One region of the Mesorhizobium sp. KR2-14 genome, then DNA from elsewhere that is predicted to be linked to it. Evidence: predicted binding sites of a transcription regulator. Region 1 holds the regulator's gene; each other region holds the start of a gene.
What was found. The regulator PhoB, encoded in region 1, activates phosphate uptake and scavenging genes when phosphate is short. The targets are predictions, from matches to a motif close to TGTCATNNANCTGTCAT.
Positions count from the first base shown of each region.

Region 2: a site for PhoB is predicted at 2,920-2,936, ahead of ABLE86_RS10210 (DUF1045 domain-containing protein). Genes of this name have one in related genera too.
Region 3: a site for PhoB is predicted at 894-910, ahead of ABLE86_RS08030 (LTA synthase family protein). Genes of this name have one in related genera too.

Region 1 covers NZ_JBDZDR010000007.1:103,663-108,381, reverse strand. Annotated here, with positions in the region: gene ABLE86_RS17685 (ROK family protein) at 64-1,299, shown strand; gene phoB (phosphate regulon transcriptional regulator PhoB) at 1,318-2,007, opposite strand; gene phoU (phosphate signaling complex protein PhoU) at 2,027-2,740, opposite strand; gene pstB (phosphate ABC transporter ATP-binding protein PstB) at 2,788-3,612, opposite strand; gene pstA (phosphate ABC transporter permease PstA) at 3,630-4,719, opposite strand, start outside.
Region 2 covers NZ_JBDZDR010000003.1:252,198-256,916, forward strand. Annotated here, with positions in the region: gene ABLE86_RS10195 (DUF1513 domain-containing protein) at 1-395, shown strand, start outside; gene phnN (phosphonate metabolism protein/1,5-bisphosphokinase (PRPP-forming) PhnN) at 410-1,036, opposite strand; gene ABLE86_RS10205 (alpha-D-ribose 1-methylphosphonate 5-triphosphate diphosphatase) at 1,033-2,169, opposite strand; gene ABLE86_RS10210 (DUF1045 domain-containing protein) at 2,171-2,878, opposite strand; gene ABLE86_RS10215 (ABC transporter substrate-binding protein) at 3,071-4,291, shown strand; gene ABLE86_RS10220 (ABC transporter permease) at 4,644-4,719, shown strand, end outside.
Region 3 covers NZ_JBDZDR010000002.1:728,523-733,241, reverse strand. Annotated here, with positions in the region: gene fabD (ACP S-malonyltransferase) at 1-646, opposite strand, end outside; gene ABLE86_RS08030 (LTA synthase family protein) at 993-2,858, shown strand; gene ABLE86_RS08025 (pilus assembly protein) at 2,940-4,562, opposite strand.

The DNA.
Region 1 (4,719 bases):
TGACGCGGCGCACGCGAACTGGAATCTGCGCAGCGCAACAAGGCTCCGGGAGGAAATGCCGAAATGCCGGTGGCGATCCGTCACGACGATCTGCGCAAGCGCAACCGCGCCATGGTCATCGCGGCCGTGCGGCGCGCGGGCCAGCCGTCCCGCACCGAGATCGCGGGGACCACGGGCCTCAGCCATTCCACCATCTCGGCCATTTCCGCCGACCTCATCGCCGAAGGCATCCTCGCCGAAAAGGCGGCTGAAGCCGCAAGCTCGAAGCGCGGCCGCCCGCAGGTAGCGCTCGGCCTCGCCCCGGAAGCTGCCGAAGTCATCACCGTGGTGCTGTCGCTCAATTTCCTGTCGGTCGCCGTGGTCGACTACGCCGGGCAGGTGGTCGCATCGGAAGAGCGCCGGCTGGAGACGCTGGCCACCGGGCGCGAAGCGCTGCTCGGCGACTGCGTCGCCATGGTGCGCCGGCAGGTCGAGGCCCGCCGGGCCGTAGGCCATCGCGTGCTGCGCATCGGCATGGCCGTGCAGGGCATCACCGATGCCGGCTCGCGCATGATGCTGTGGTCGCCGATCACGCCGCACGCGCATCTCGAATTCGCCGACCGGATCGAAGCCGCCACCGGCATCCCCGCCACCGTGGAGAACGACTGCAACATGATCGCGGTGGCGCTGCGCTGGCGAAAGCCCGAGCGCTACCGCAACGACTTCATCGCCATCCTGCTCTCGCACGGCATCGGCATGGGCATGGTGCTGAAGGGGGAGCTGTTCACCGGCACGCAATCGTCGGGCTGCGAGTTCGGCCACATGATCCACCGGCCCGACGGGGCGCTGTGCCGCTGCGGCCGGCGCGGCTGCGTGGAAGCCTATGCCGGCAACTACGCCATCTGGCGCAATGCGCGGGGCCAAAGCGAGGACCAGGCGCCGCTGGCAGACATTTCGGACGAAGAGATACGCGCCATGGCCGACAGGGCGCGGGCGGCCGACGGCCCGGAGCGCGAGGCCTTCCGCATCGCCGGCGAAGCCATCGGCTTCGGCCTCGGCAGCCTGTTTGCGCTGATCGACCCCGCACCCGTCGCGCTGGTCGGCATCGGCGCGACCGCCTTCGACCTCATCGAGCCGGCGCTGCGCTCAGCTATCGACAAGACCGCGGGCGGCCAGCACAACAAGGCGATCTCCTTCGACACCTTGCCGAACGAACGGCCGCTGATCCGCGAAGGCTGCACAATGACCGCCCTCACCTTCCTTGACCGCGAAATCTTCGCGCCGGGCCCTGCGCCGCTAAGCGCCGCGGGCGCGGCTTGAGCGGCGGCCGGGCCGGGCTCAGTCCTCGCGGATGGCGTAGCCCGAGCCTCGGATGGTGCGGATCACATCCGGCAGGTTGCCGGGATTGATCGCCTTGCGCAGGCGGCCCACATGCACGTCCACCGTGCGCTCGTCGATATAGATCGTCTCGCCCCAGACATTGTCGAGCAGCTGCCCGCGCGAGAAGACGCGGCCGGGGTGGCGCATCATGAATTCCAGCAGGCGGAATTCGGTGGGCCCGAGCTTGATCTCGCTCTTGCCGCGATAGACGCGGTGCGCCTCGCGGTCGAGCATGATGTCGCCCACCTTCAGCACGCTGGACAGAACCTCGGGCTTGGCGCGGCGCAGCAGCGCCTTCACCCGCGCCATGAATTCCGGCGTCGAGAACGGCTTGACCAGATAGTCGTCGGCGCCGGTGGAAAGGCCGCGCACGCGGTCGCTCTCCTCGCCGCGCGCCGTCAGCATGATGATGGGCAGGCGCTCGGTCTCGGGGCGCATCCTCAGGCGGCGGCACAGTTCGATGCCGGAGACCGCCGGCAGCATCCAGTCCAGCACCAGAAGGTCGGGCACATTCTCCTGCAGGCGGATTTCCGCCTCGTCGCCACGTGGCACGACCTCGACCTGATAGCCTTCCGATTCCAGATTGTAGCGGAGCAGGACGCCCAGCGGCTCCTCGTCCTCCACTACCATGATTTTCGGGGCGATCATCACTTTTCCGGTCTCCCGCTCAGGTCGTCGATTCCGGCGCCGAAAGCGAGGTCTCGTCGAACTTCGGCCGGTTGGGCGGCAACTGCTGGCCAGTCATCACATAGTAGGCGTTCTCGGCGATGTTGGTGACATGGTCGCCGATGCGCTCGAGGTTCTTGGCGCAGAACAGAAGATGCGTGCAGGCGGTGATGTTGCGCGGATCCTCCATCATGTAGGTCAGCAGCTCGCGGAACACGGAGGTGTACTTCACGTCGATGTTCTCGTCCGCCGCGCGCAGCGCCTTCAGGCCTTCGGGCTGGCGGGTCACATATCTGTCGACCACGCCGTTGATCTGCTCCAGCACCATGTCCGACATCGTCTCGATGGAGTGGGCGAGGCTGCGCGGCGTGGCGCTCTCACCCACGGCGCCGACGCGCTTGGCGATGTTCTTGGCAAGGTCGCCGATCCGCTCCAGGTCGCCGGCCATGCGGATCGCGCCCACCACGGCGCGCAGGTCCTGCGCCATGGGCTGCCGCTTGGCGATCAGCGTGATGGCGCGGTCGTCCAGCTCGCGCTGGCGCGCGTCCATCACCGCGTCGTCGGAAATCACCCGCTGGGCAAGCGCATTGTCGGAATTGACCAGCGCCCGGATGGCGCCACAGACCATGGCGCCGGCCAGATCGCCCATGTCGCGCAGCAGCCGGTCGATGTGCCCCAGTTCCTCGTCAAAGGACGTGACGGTGTGTTTGCCCATGATCATGTCTTTGCAATCCTTTGTCCGGCGTGCGGATCAACCGCGAGTCAGCCAAACCGGCCGGTAATGTAGTCCTGCGTGCGCTTGTCGTCGGGGTTGGTGAACATCTTGTCGGTGTCGCCCTCCTCGACCAGCTGGCCCAGATGGAACATGGCCGTGCGCTGCGAAACGCGCGCCGCCTGCTGCATGGAGTGGGTGACGATGACGATGGTGTAGTTCTGGCGCAGCTCGTCGATCAGCTCTTCCACGCGTGCGGTGGCGATCGGATCGAGCGCCGAGCATGGCTCGTCCATCAGGATCACCTCTGGCGAAACGGCGATGGCGCGGGCGATGCACAGGCGCTGCTGCTGGCCGCCGGAAAGCCCGGTGCCCGGCTCGTTCAGGCGGTCCTTCACCTCGTTGAACAGGCCGGCCTTCTTCAGGCTGGTCTCGACGATGGCATCCAGGTCGGCCTTCTTGCGGGCGAGGCCGTGGATGCGCGGGCCATAGGCCACGTTCTCGTAGATCGACTTCGGAAACGGGTTCGGCTTCTGGAACACCATGCCCACGCGGGCGCGCAGCTCCACCACGTCGATGCTCTTGTCGTAGATGTCCTGTTCGTCCAGCGTGATCTGGCCGGTCACGCGGGCGCCGTCGATGGTGTCGTTCATGCGGTTCAGGCAGCGCAGGAAGGTCGACTTGCCGCAGCCCGAAGGGCCGATCAGCGCCGTCACCTGGTTTTCGCGCACGTCGAGGTCGACGTCGAACAACGCCTGCTTGTCGCCATAGAACACGCACACCTTGCGGCCGCGCATCTTGATGATTTCCTTGGGCGTACCGTTCATCTTGTCGTTCACCGCGTTCTCGAGTGCCACTTCCGTCATGATGTTCATACTAAAGCATCCTTCGCCTACCAGCGCCGCTCGAAACGCCGTCGCAGCACGATGGCCGTGATGTTCATCGCCATCAGGAACACGAGCAGGATGATGATGGCGCCCGACATGCGCTCCACGAAGGCGCGCTCGGCCTCGTTGGCCCACATATAGATCTGCACCGGCAGCGCCGTGGCAGGCTCCAGCGGCGTGGCCGGATAGTCGGCCACGAAAGCGACCATGCCGATCAGCAGCAGCGGCGCCGTCTCGCCCAGCGCGCGCGCCAGGCCTATGATGGTGCCGGTGAGGATACCGGGGGTTGCCAGCGGCAATATGTGCTGGAACACCATCTGCATCTTGGAGGCGCCCAGCCCAAGGGCGGCCGAGCGGATCGAGGGCGGCACGGCGGCAAGGGCGGCGCGGGTCGCGATGATGATGGTGGGCAGCGTCATCAGCGTCAGCACCAGTCCGCCGACCAACGCCGCCGAGCGCGGCAGGCCGAGGAAGTTGATGAACACCGACAGGCCCAGCAGGCCGAACACGATCGACGGCACCGCGGCCAGGTTGTTGATGTTGACCTCGATCAGGTCGGTCAGCCGGCTCTTCTTGGCGAATTCCTCGAGATAGATCGAGGCGGCCACGCCGATGGGCAGCGCCAGCAAGAGCACGATCACCATCATGTAGAAAGAGCCGATGATCGCCACGCCCATGCCCGAGGTTTCCGGCCGGCTGGAGGCGCCGAAGGTGAACAGGCCCTTGTTGAAATGCTCGGCCAGCGAACCGTCGGCGGCAAGCTGCTTCATCCATGCCACCTGTTGGTCGGAAACCTTGCGCCGGCTTTCGTCCACCGAAAGGTCGATCTGGCCCTTGAAGGCGGAATCGATGTTGGCGGCAACAAGGATGTCGACATTGCGCGTCGTGCCGATCACCGACGGGTCGTCCATCACCACCGAGCGCAGCTGCGCCCGCACGCCGTCCGAAAGGAAGCCCTTGAGCTTGCGAATGGCAGCCTTGTCGTGCGGGTCGATGCCGAGCTTGGCCACAAGCGCGCTTTCGGCCAGCTTGGGATAGTTGGCCGTGATGAGCACGTTCGGGTCGGTCGCGCGCTTGCCTTCGGGGTCGATGACC
Region 2 (4,719 bases), on a different contig from region 1:
CTTCCGGCACGGTCTGGTTCGGCTGCCAGCACAGGGGCCCGGCGACGGAAAAGCCGCTTCTGGTGGGCAGCGCCCGGCGCGGCAAGGAGTTGCAGCTGCTCGACATGCCGGAAGACGTGCTCTCTGGTTTCCGCAACTATATCGGCTCGGTCGCGGCCAACCGCGACGCCGGCGCGGTCGCGGTGTCGTCGCCAGAGGGCAATGTCTTCGCCGTCATCGAGGCGGCCAGCGGCAAGGTCGTCGCCAGGCGTGACGTGCAGGAAGTCTGTGGCCTTGCGCCCGACCATGCCGGCTTCCGCGCCACCACCGGCACCGGCGAGATTCTCGGCCCCGACGGCGGCGACGTGCGTGAGCCCGACTATGTCTGGGACAACCACATGCTCAGGATCGGCTGAAAGCCGCTTGGCGGCTAGAACCGCCCCACATCGGCAAAAGCTATCGCCTTGCGAATGATGGCCACGAAACGCTCGCCGGCGATTTCCTTCTCGCCGCTGTTGTCGATGGTCGAGACACCCGGTCCCGAAAGCTCCACGGCGCTGGCGCGCGCCAGCCGGGCCAGCACCTCCTGGCGCGTTTCGCGCCCGCGCGCCGAAAGCCGCTCGGCGAGGATTTCCCGCCGCGCGGTGATCTCCACCACGGCGACATTCTCGTAACGCGCCCGCAGCGCGGGGATCGCGCCGCGCGAGGCGTTGGCAATCGCCACGCGGCCGTCCGCGATGCTTTCATCCACGCTGGCGGGGATGCCATATCGCAGCCCATGCGCTTCCCAGGACAGCGCGAAGGCACCTTCCGCCTCGGCCTCGATGAAGGCCGCCTCGGTCAGCGTGTCATGGTCTTCGGTCGCGCCGTCGGACGGACGGGTGATCACACGGCGCACGAACTCGACGCTGTCCTCGCCCGCGAAGCGCTCGCGCGCATAGGCCATGATCGTGTCCTTGCCGGCGCCGCTCGGGCCGACAACGGCGATGAACACGCCGCTGCGGACGGGAAAGGCCGAACTTGCCTGCTCGCGTTCGATGAGGCCCGAGACCGTCATGCCACGCGGCGCCCCTCGCGCCACACGGCGCGCACCACCGGCACATGCTCGTCCACCCGCACCCGCACCATGTCGGCGCGGCGGCCGGCCTCGATCGCGCCGCGGTCGGTCAGGCCAACGGCCTCGGCCGGGGTCTTCGACACCATGGCCACGGCCTGCGGCAGCGAGATGGCGTCCACCGCTTCGCCGAGGAAGAAGGCCGACTGGATCAGGCTGAACGGGATGTAGTCGGACGACAGGATGTCGAGCAGGCCGTTCTCGGCCAGTTCGCGCGCCGAGATATTGCCCGAATGCGAGCCGCCGCGCACCACGTTGGGCGCGCCCATCAGCACGCCCAAGCCCGCTTGCTTGGAAGCGCGCGCTGCCTCCATCGTGGTCGGGAACTCGGCCACGCGGATGCCCTGGGCAATGGCCTCTTCGACATGCGCAGAGGTGGCGTCGTCGTGGCTGGCCAGAACGATGCCGCGCTCGTGGCAGGCGGCGGCGATCGCGGCGCGGTTGGGCGCGGCGTTCTCGGCCGACTGCGCCATGCGCTTTTCGCAATAGGCCTGGAACTGCTCTTGCGACATCTTCATCTTGCCCATGTAGTAGACGGCATAGGCTTCGAGGCTGGCGAACTGGCGCTGGCCCGGCGCATGGTCCATCAGCGAGGCGAGCTTCACCCGCTCATCGCCCGCGAGAAGCTCGAAGCTCTCGCGGCAGTCTGGCGCCGAAACCTCGCAGCGCAGGTGGATGAAGTGGTCGGCGCGCAGGCGGTCGTTGCGCAAGCTGTCCTCGATGGCGTCGGCCAGCTTTCGCATGTCGGCGACGGTCATTCCCGCGTCGATATCCCCGACCCGCAGCGCGTCGAACACGGTGGTGATGCCGGAGGTGGCCACCTGCGCGTCATGCGCCAGCACCGCGGCGATCGGGTTCCAGCGCACCTTGGGCCGCGGCGAATAGTGCCCTTCGAGGTGGTCGGTGTGCAGTTCCACCAGGCCGGGGATCAGGAAGTCGCCCTCCAGGTCCTCGCCCGCGCGGGTCGCGCCGCTGGAAACATCGGCAATCTTGCCATCGCGGATCAGCACCGAGCCGTCGACGATCTCGTCGGCAAGCACGATGCGGGCATTGGTGAGTGTCGTTTCGGTCGTCATGTCAGGCGGTCTTTCTTTCGGTGTGGCGGCCGAGCGCGTAGTGGGAATGCACGATGAAGGGGGCGCCGGGCTCGCGCTCCACGAACAGGGCCAGCCTGTCCACGGCGAAGGGGAGCTCGAGCTCCGCGGCGAACATCTCGTCGATGGTAGCGCGCAGCCGGGGGGCTTCCTCGGCGCCGACGCGGCCGGTCAGCGTCATGTGGAAGCGGAAGCTGTCGAAGACGTAGGGGTAGCCCCACTGGCACAGGTTGCGGAATTCCGCCTGGCTCAGGGCGTCCGGGTTGCGGCGCTCGATTTCAGCGTCGGTCAGCGGCGCGCGAAAGGGCTCGAAGGCCGAGACGATGTCGCCGGCGAATCGGTTGAGCGCGGGCGAAGCCTCGCCCGGCACCAGCGCGAAGAAGCCGTCCAGCTGCCCCACCACCAGGCGCGGCAGCACCACCGGCTCCAGCGTGGCGGCATAGTCGGCCAGCGCCTCGTCCAGCGTGGCTTCGCTCTCGCCGTCGGCCAGCCGAAACGGCGCCTTCAGCGTGGCATGGAAGCCGTAGCGGCGCGGCGCCGCGGTGTGAAACGCCACCTCCGTCGCCGACAGACGGCCGTTGGCCGGGGCCTCATGGGCGGCGCCGGTAAAGGGGTCGCGGCCAAGCCAGTTCGCTGCGATGCGAGTTAGCGCATCGTCGGGGCCCGGTGTGAAATAGATTGCATAACGCATCGGTGTTATCCTCGCCTGCGGCGATGCCTTAGGCGATTTGCATGACGGATTGACGAAAGCACGGTTGATATTTGTCGGAGATACCAGACAACTCGCCGCAAGTCATCCGCCGGACAGCCCGGCCGCATTGACCGCTATTTGGTCAGGATGCTCAATCGCCTGCGGAAATGCCGCGTGGACAGGGGAATCTCGATGAAACGACTGCTTGCCGCTGCCGCCGCGCTTTTCGCACTGACGCTTCAGGCATTGGCCGGCAATCCCGATCCGGCGAAGTGGGACGAGGTTTTGGCGCAGGCCAAGGGCGAGACGGTCTATTTCAACGCCTGGGGCGGCGCCGAAAACATCAACTCCTATCTCGAATGGGCGGGCGCCGAGCTGCAGAAGCGCTATGGCGTCAAGCTCGTCCATGTGAAGCTCGACGACACCGCCAATGCGGTTGCCAAGGTGGTGGCCGAGAAGGCGGCCGGCCGCAACGAGAGCGGCACCGTCGACCTCATCTGGATCAACGGCGAGAATTTTGCCTCGATGAAGCGGCAGGGCCTTTTGATGTCGCCCGGCTGGGCAGAAAAGCTGCCCAACTGGAACTATGTCGACGTCGAGAACAAGTCCACCATCCGCACCGACTTCACGGTCCCCGTGGAGGGGCTGGAAAGCCCGTGGGGCATGGCCAAGCTGGTGTTCTTCTATGACACCGCCCGCACCGACCCTGCCGGCCTGCCGAAATCGGCCAGGGAACTGCTCGCCTGGGCGAGGGCGCATCCCGGCCGCTTCTCCTATCCGCAGCCGCCGGATTTCATGGGCCTGAGCTTCCTCAAGCAGGTGTTGTCCGAGCTGGTGGCCGATCGCTCGGTGCTGCAGAAGCCGGTCGACGAGGCGACGTTCGCTGAGGTCACGGCGCCGCTGTTCGCCTATCTCGATGAGCTCAAGCCGGCTCTGTGGCGCTCGGGGCGCGCATTCCCACAAAACTATCCGGCGATGAAGCAGCTTCTGGCCGATGGCGAGCTCGACATCGTCTTCGCCTTAAATCCCTCAGAAGCTTCCAGCGCCATCGCCAATGGCGAACTGCCCGGCACGGTGCGCTCCTTCACCTTCCCGGCCGGCACGCTGGCCAACACCCATTTCGTCGCCATTCCCTTCAACGCCTCGGCCAAGGCCGGCGCGCTGGTGGTGGCCGACTTTTTGCTCTCGCCCGAAGCGCAGGCCCGCAAGCAGGACCCGAAAGTGTGGGGCGACCCGACGGTGCTTTCGATGGCCAAGCTCGACGCCGCCGACCGCGCCCGTTTCGAGGCGCTCGATCTTGGCGTCGCCACGCTGAAGCCGGACCAGCTCGGCCCTGCCATCGACGAGCCGCACCCGAGCTGGATGGTGCGGCTGGAGGCGGAATGGAAGCGGCGTTACGGGGTGGGGGATTAGGAGCGGGCGAGGTGGTTTCTCCGGCGTCACAGCGCTTGCTGGAGGGACGGCGTCCCATGGCTGCCAATCTTTCTCTTTGTGGCGGGGAGATTGCATTTGAAATGACCCCCACCCCTAACCCCTCCCCACAAGGGGGAGGGGGATCTTGGCTGCTCAGCCGAACCATATCAACCGTCCCGGTTTTAGCGCTGATGGCGACGAATTCGTCCCCCTCCCCCTTGTGGGGAGGGGTTAGGGGTGGGGGTAACGCACCGGCCAGGTGCATATTTGCTTCCATATTCGACGGCCCTAACCGGCAGGGCAGAGGGGGGCAACGTAGAGCGCCTCCGTTTCCACGCGAAGCTTCATCGCCATGCTAGCCCGGCTCGGCCCGCCGCTGGCGATCCTGCTCCTGGCCGGCCCGATCCTTGCCGGGCTTGCCGGCACGC
Region 3 (4,719 bases), on a different contig from region 1:
CGCGCATGGCATCGGCCGCCGGGCCCATCAGGGCGGAGTGGAAGGGTGCCGACACCGACAGCATCAGCGCGCGCTTGGCGCCCTTTTCGGTGCAGAGCTTTGCGGCGAGCTCGACGGCCGCCTTGGCACCGGAAATCACCAACTGACCACCGCCATTGTCATTTGCGATCTGGCAGACCGAGCCCTTGGCCGCCTCGGCGCAGGCAGCTTCCACATCGGCCTGCTCCAGCCCGATGATGGCAGCCATGGCGCCCTCGCCCACCGGAACCGCAGCCTGCATGGCATTGCCGCGAATGCGCAGCAGCCGCGCCGTATCTGCGATGGAGAACATGCCGGCTGCCGCGAGCGCCGAATATTCGCCCAGCGAATGGCCGGCGACATAGGCGACCTTGTCCTTCAGCGAGAAACCGCGCGCTTCCATGGCGCGCAGCGCCGCAAGCGACACCGCCATCAGCGCCGGCTGGGCGTTGGCGGTCAAGGTCAGGGTTTCCTCGGGGCCTTCCCACATGATCTGCGAGAGCTTCTGGCCCAGCGCCTCGTCGACTTCCTCGAACACCGCGCGGGCCTCGGGGAAGGCATCCGCAAGGTCTTTGCCCATGCCCACGGCCTGGCTGCCCTGCCCCGGAAAGGTGAATGCGACGGCCATGACAGGCTCCCGGAATTAGTTTCACTCGATGGCCGTGTGGCGCAAGGAAGGCCGGAAAGTCAAGGCCGCGCGCAGTATCTGCCCGAGCAAAAGCGCCTCGCGAGAGGACGAAAACCGCTGCACGTCGCGGCCATCGCCTACCCGGCACGAGCAGAGCGGACGCCTCGCACACGCTTGGGTCACTACGCTGTAATGGAGATTTGAACTCGCCAGATCCCAACGGCTGTCTAGCTTTTGTGACAATTAGATGACAGTGAGATGACACATTCTTGCATCGGGTGAGGTTTTGGAGTTGGCAAACCAGTTTGCAGCGGCACGGTCTGCCTCGGAATATGACGAGAAGCGCATGCTGCGCGGGCACAAGGCCGGCGCGATTCGCTTTGCCGGCACGCTGCTGCTGACGCTTGTGATCTCGGCCTTGCTGGTGTTCTGTGTCGAGCTGATAGTGCGGGGTTCGTTCTCGCAGACGCTCGACTTCTTCCGCCAGCCGTTCCGACCTAGCTGGACGACGGTCGGCCTCTTTGCGCTGCTGCTTATCTTGCTCGACGCCCTGCTCGGCCGCGCGCATCACGCCTTGCTGCTCGTTGCGCCGCTGGCCCTGCTCCTCGCCTTCCTCGCGCACCAAAAGTCCTTCTATCTCGGCGACCCGCTTTATCCGACCGACTTTCTCTATGCCCGTCAGATCATGGAACTGATGCCTTTGCTGGCGCGGGACCGGCCGCTGATGGCGGTTGGCTTGGCGGCTGGCGGCCTCGCGGCCTTCTTGCTGCTGGTGGCCTGCTGGAAGTACTGGCACCGCCGGGCGCCGGTGCTTTCATTCCATGGCCGCGCCGCGCGACTGGGGGTGGCACTGCCGGCGCTGGTCTTCTTCGGCTCGATAATGGACTACGCGACCTTTTCCTGGGCGCGTGACCGGCTGCAGATCATCCCCATGATGTGGGACCAGAAGGAGAACTACAACAGCAACGGCTTTGCGATCGCCTTCGCCCTCAACTTGCCGATGGCAAAGGTTTCGGCACCGGCGGGCTATTCGGCGCAGGCCGTCGAGGCAATCGCCAGCCCGGCAGCCGCGGCGACTGTCCTGCCGAACGAACCGGCGGACATCATCATCGTCATGAACGAGTCGTTCTGGGATCCGACGCGGCTGCCCGGCATCGTCATCAGCCCCGACCCGATTGCCACCACGCGGGCCCTGCAATCCGGCCATGTCTTCTCGCCCGAATTCGGCGGCATGACCGCCAATGTCGAATTCGAGGCGCTGACCGGCTTTTCGAACGCCTTCCTGCCCTATGGCAGCATCCCCTACCAGCAATATGTGCGCCGTCCCATTCCCTCGCTGGCCAGCTTCCTGCGCTCCGAGGGCTACGACACCCGTGCCTTCCATCCTTTCGCCGGCTGGTTCTGGAACCGCACCCCGGTCTACCAGGCCTTCGGCTTCGAGCATTTCATGTCGCAGGAAAACCTGCCGACGCTCGAGAGCCGCGGACCTCTCGCTTCCGACGCGGCGCTGATCGAGGAAATGATCCGCCAGGCGGATGCCGCCGAAAAGCCGTTCTTCTTCTTCTCCGTGACGTTGCAGAACCACGGCCCCTATGCGGCCGGTCGCTACTCGGACCCAAGCCATACGGTCTCTGGCGACGTGAGCAAGAAAAGCCTGGACAGCATTCTGAGCTTTAGCGAAGGCGCCGCCGACGGCGATCGGGCTCTGGCCCGGCTGCTCGAATGGGCAGGGAAGCGCGACCGCCACACCATCATTGCCATGTTCGGCGACCATCTGCCGCCGCTCGGGCCGGTCTATGTCGAGACCGGCTTCATGCAAGGCAATGTCGCCAAGCGCCTGGCGCCTTTGGAAGAAATGAGCGTCCAGCACGAGACGCCGCTGGTGGTGTGGTCGAACCGCACCGGCCCAGCGAAAGACCTCGGCTCGATCAGCCCGGCCTTCCTGCCGCTGCACGTGCTGGAGACAGCCGGTATCGGCCACCCCTTCTACACCGGCTTTCTGGGCGAGATACGAAAGCAGTTCGGCGTGATCGACCGCAACATGCTGGTAAGCGTCGATGGCGATGCGACGCCCGAATGGTTGCGCGCCAAGTCCATCGCGCCGGAAATCCGGGATTTCCAGCTGCTGCAGTACGACATCATCTTCGGCAGCCGCTACGCCGCCAAGAACCTGTTCCCGGAAGTGGCCTCGGAGGCACCGGGCTCAACCTAACTATCGGCTCCCCCTCCGGCGTCTCGATGAGCCTTGAAACGCGCGACCCGAAAGGGCGCGCGTTTCAACGCAGTGGTAAGGTCAGTTCGTCACGTAAAGCTGCGAAATCGCAAACGCAATGTTGCGGAACGCAGCCTTCAGCTGCGCCTGGTCCTTGGTCGGATAATAGTCCGTGGGTGCCGAGGCACAATTGCTGTAGAGTTCGCGGTTGGCGGCGGTGTCGGCACCGAGAACGACGGTAAACACCCTGACGCCTTTCGCCTTCAACGTCGTGCACACTGTCTGCGTCATTGTGTTGACGTTCTTCAGCGCCTGGTTTCGGTCGGTCGACCCCATGCGGCCCTGGTCGAGATAGTTGTAGGAGCCGTAGTCGGACTTGTTGATCAGTGCAGTTTTCTGGCCGAACACGTTGTTTTCGCCGTCGGTAAAAACAACGACCGCCTTCGAGGTACCATCGGAGTTGAAGTCATCGCCCTGCGCGTAGGGCTCGCCGGGAGAAAGAACACGATATCCCCAGACCAGCCCCTCCGACACATTGGTGCCGGAGCCGTTCCAATAAGTCATCTTGCTGACCTCGGCCTTCAGCTTGTCCAGGTCAGATGTCAGCGGCATGATAGGAGTCGGGCACGCATAGTTCGGACCACTGGTGAGCGGAGCGACCTCGTTGATGATGGCGGTGCTCTTGTTGGTCAGCGTGTATTTCGACAGATTCATTTGGATGGACCTGTGCTTTTCAGCGTCCGTCTTGCCCGTGCCTGAAGCAAGATCCTTCAAATATGAGTTGTTATAATTGGAAAGGTCCTCATTTCGCGCCTTGTAAGGATCGCCGTGCTCGTCGGGCGCGAAATATGGGACAAACAGTGTTTCCGGCCTCAGTTGGTCCGGAGCGGTGTCGTCCAAACCCGGCGACGCCGAGAGATCGATCGTGTTGTTGGATTTGAACTTGACTGCTCTCGCCTCGACACAACCCTTCCACTTCACACCAAGATCATCGAACAGTTTGGCGTGACCGACGCGGACGTTGTTGCTCGTGATGACGTCGAAATTTCGGCCATTGAGGCCCGGATCGCTAGTGGGAAATGTCTTCCTTAAGTCGACCCAGGAAGTCTTGAAGCCTTCACCGTTAATGTTCACCGCCGTCACGAAAGGCACCAGCGCGGCCCGGATTTCGCGTGCAGGTTGCTCCTTCTTGGCATCCTGAAGCGTGGTGATGAGACTTGTCGCTCCCTCGCGCAGGGCCTTCATGTTGCTGTCGCCCATCGAGCCGGTGTTGTCGAGCACAAGCGCGACCTCCAGCTTCGCCGTCGACTGATATGCGCTCGAAGCGACCGCAACCTGGGCGCTTTGGCCGAAGACGAAACCCAGGTTCAGCGCGACGGTGGCATGCGCGGTGGCTGAGGTCTTTATGTAGTTTGTTCCCTGCTCGACAGTGAGATACGCGACGGGGCTAAGTAGGTCTCGACCGTTGGCAATATTGGCCTTGAAAAAACCCTGAAATGCGTCGTCTCGCGAAATCGATGCATCGGCCAGCCGCGACGCCGCCAGAACCGCCGAGTCGAGCGCATTCTGGAGCTTCGACCTGGCCGTCATGAGACTCGAAATGTCCAGCGCCAGTCCGACACCGGCCAGCACGGCAGGCAAAGCTATCGCGAACATCATCGCGAAGTTGCCACTCCTCGATTTCCAGAAGCGACTGACGAGCATCGTTACCCCCTGAATGCGTAGCAGACGGGCCTTTCCTGCGCGGACAAGGTGAAGACGAGGTTGATCCGACGTGATTCGGCCGACCAGATCGCAAGCGTGGTTAAAAATGCATTCGCGGCACCTGATGGCTGCGGCAACCTTGCTTTCTCGCAGGGAT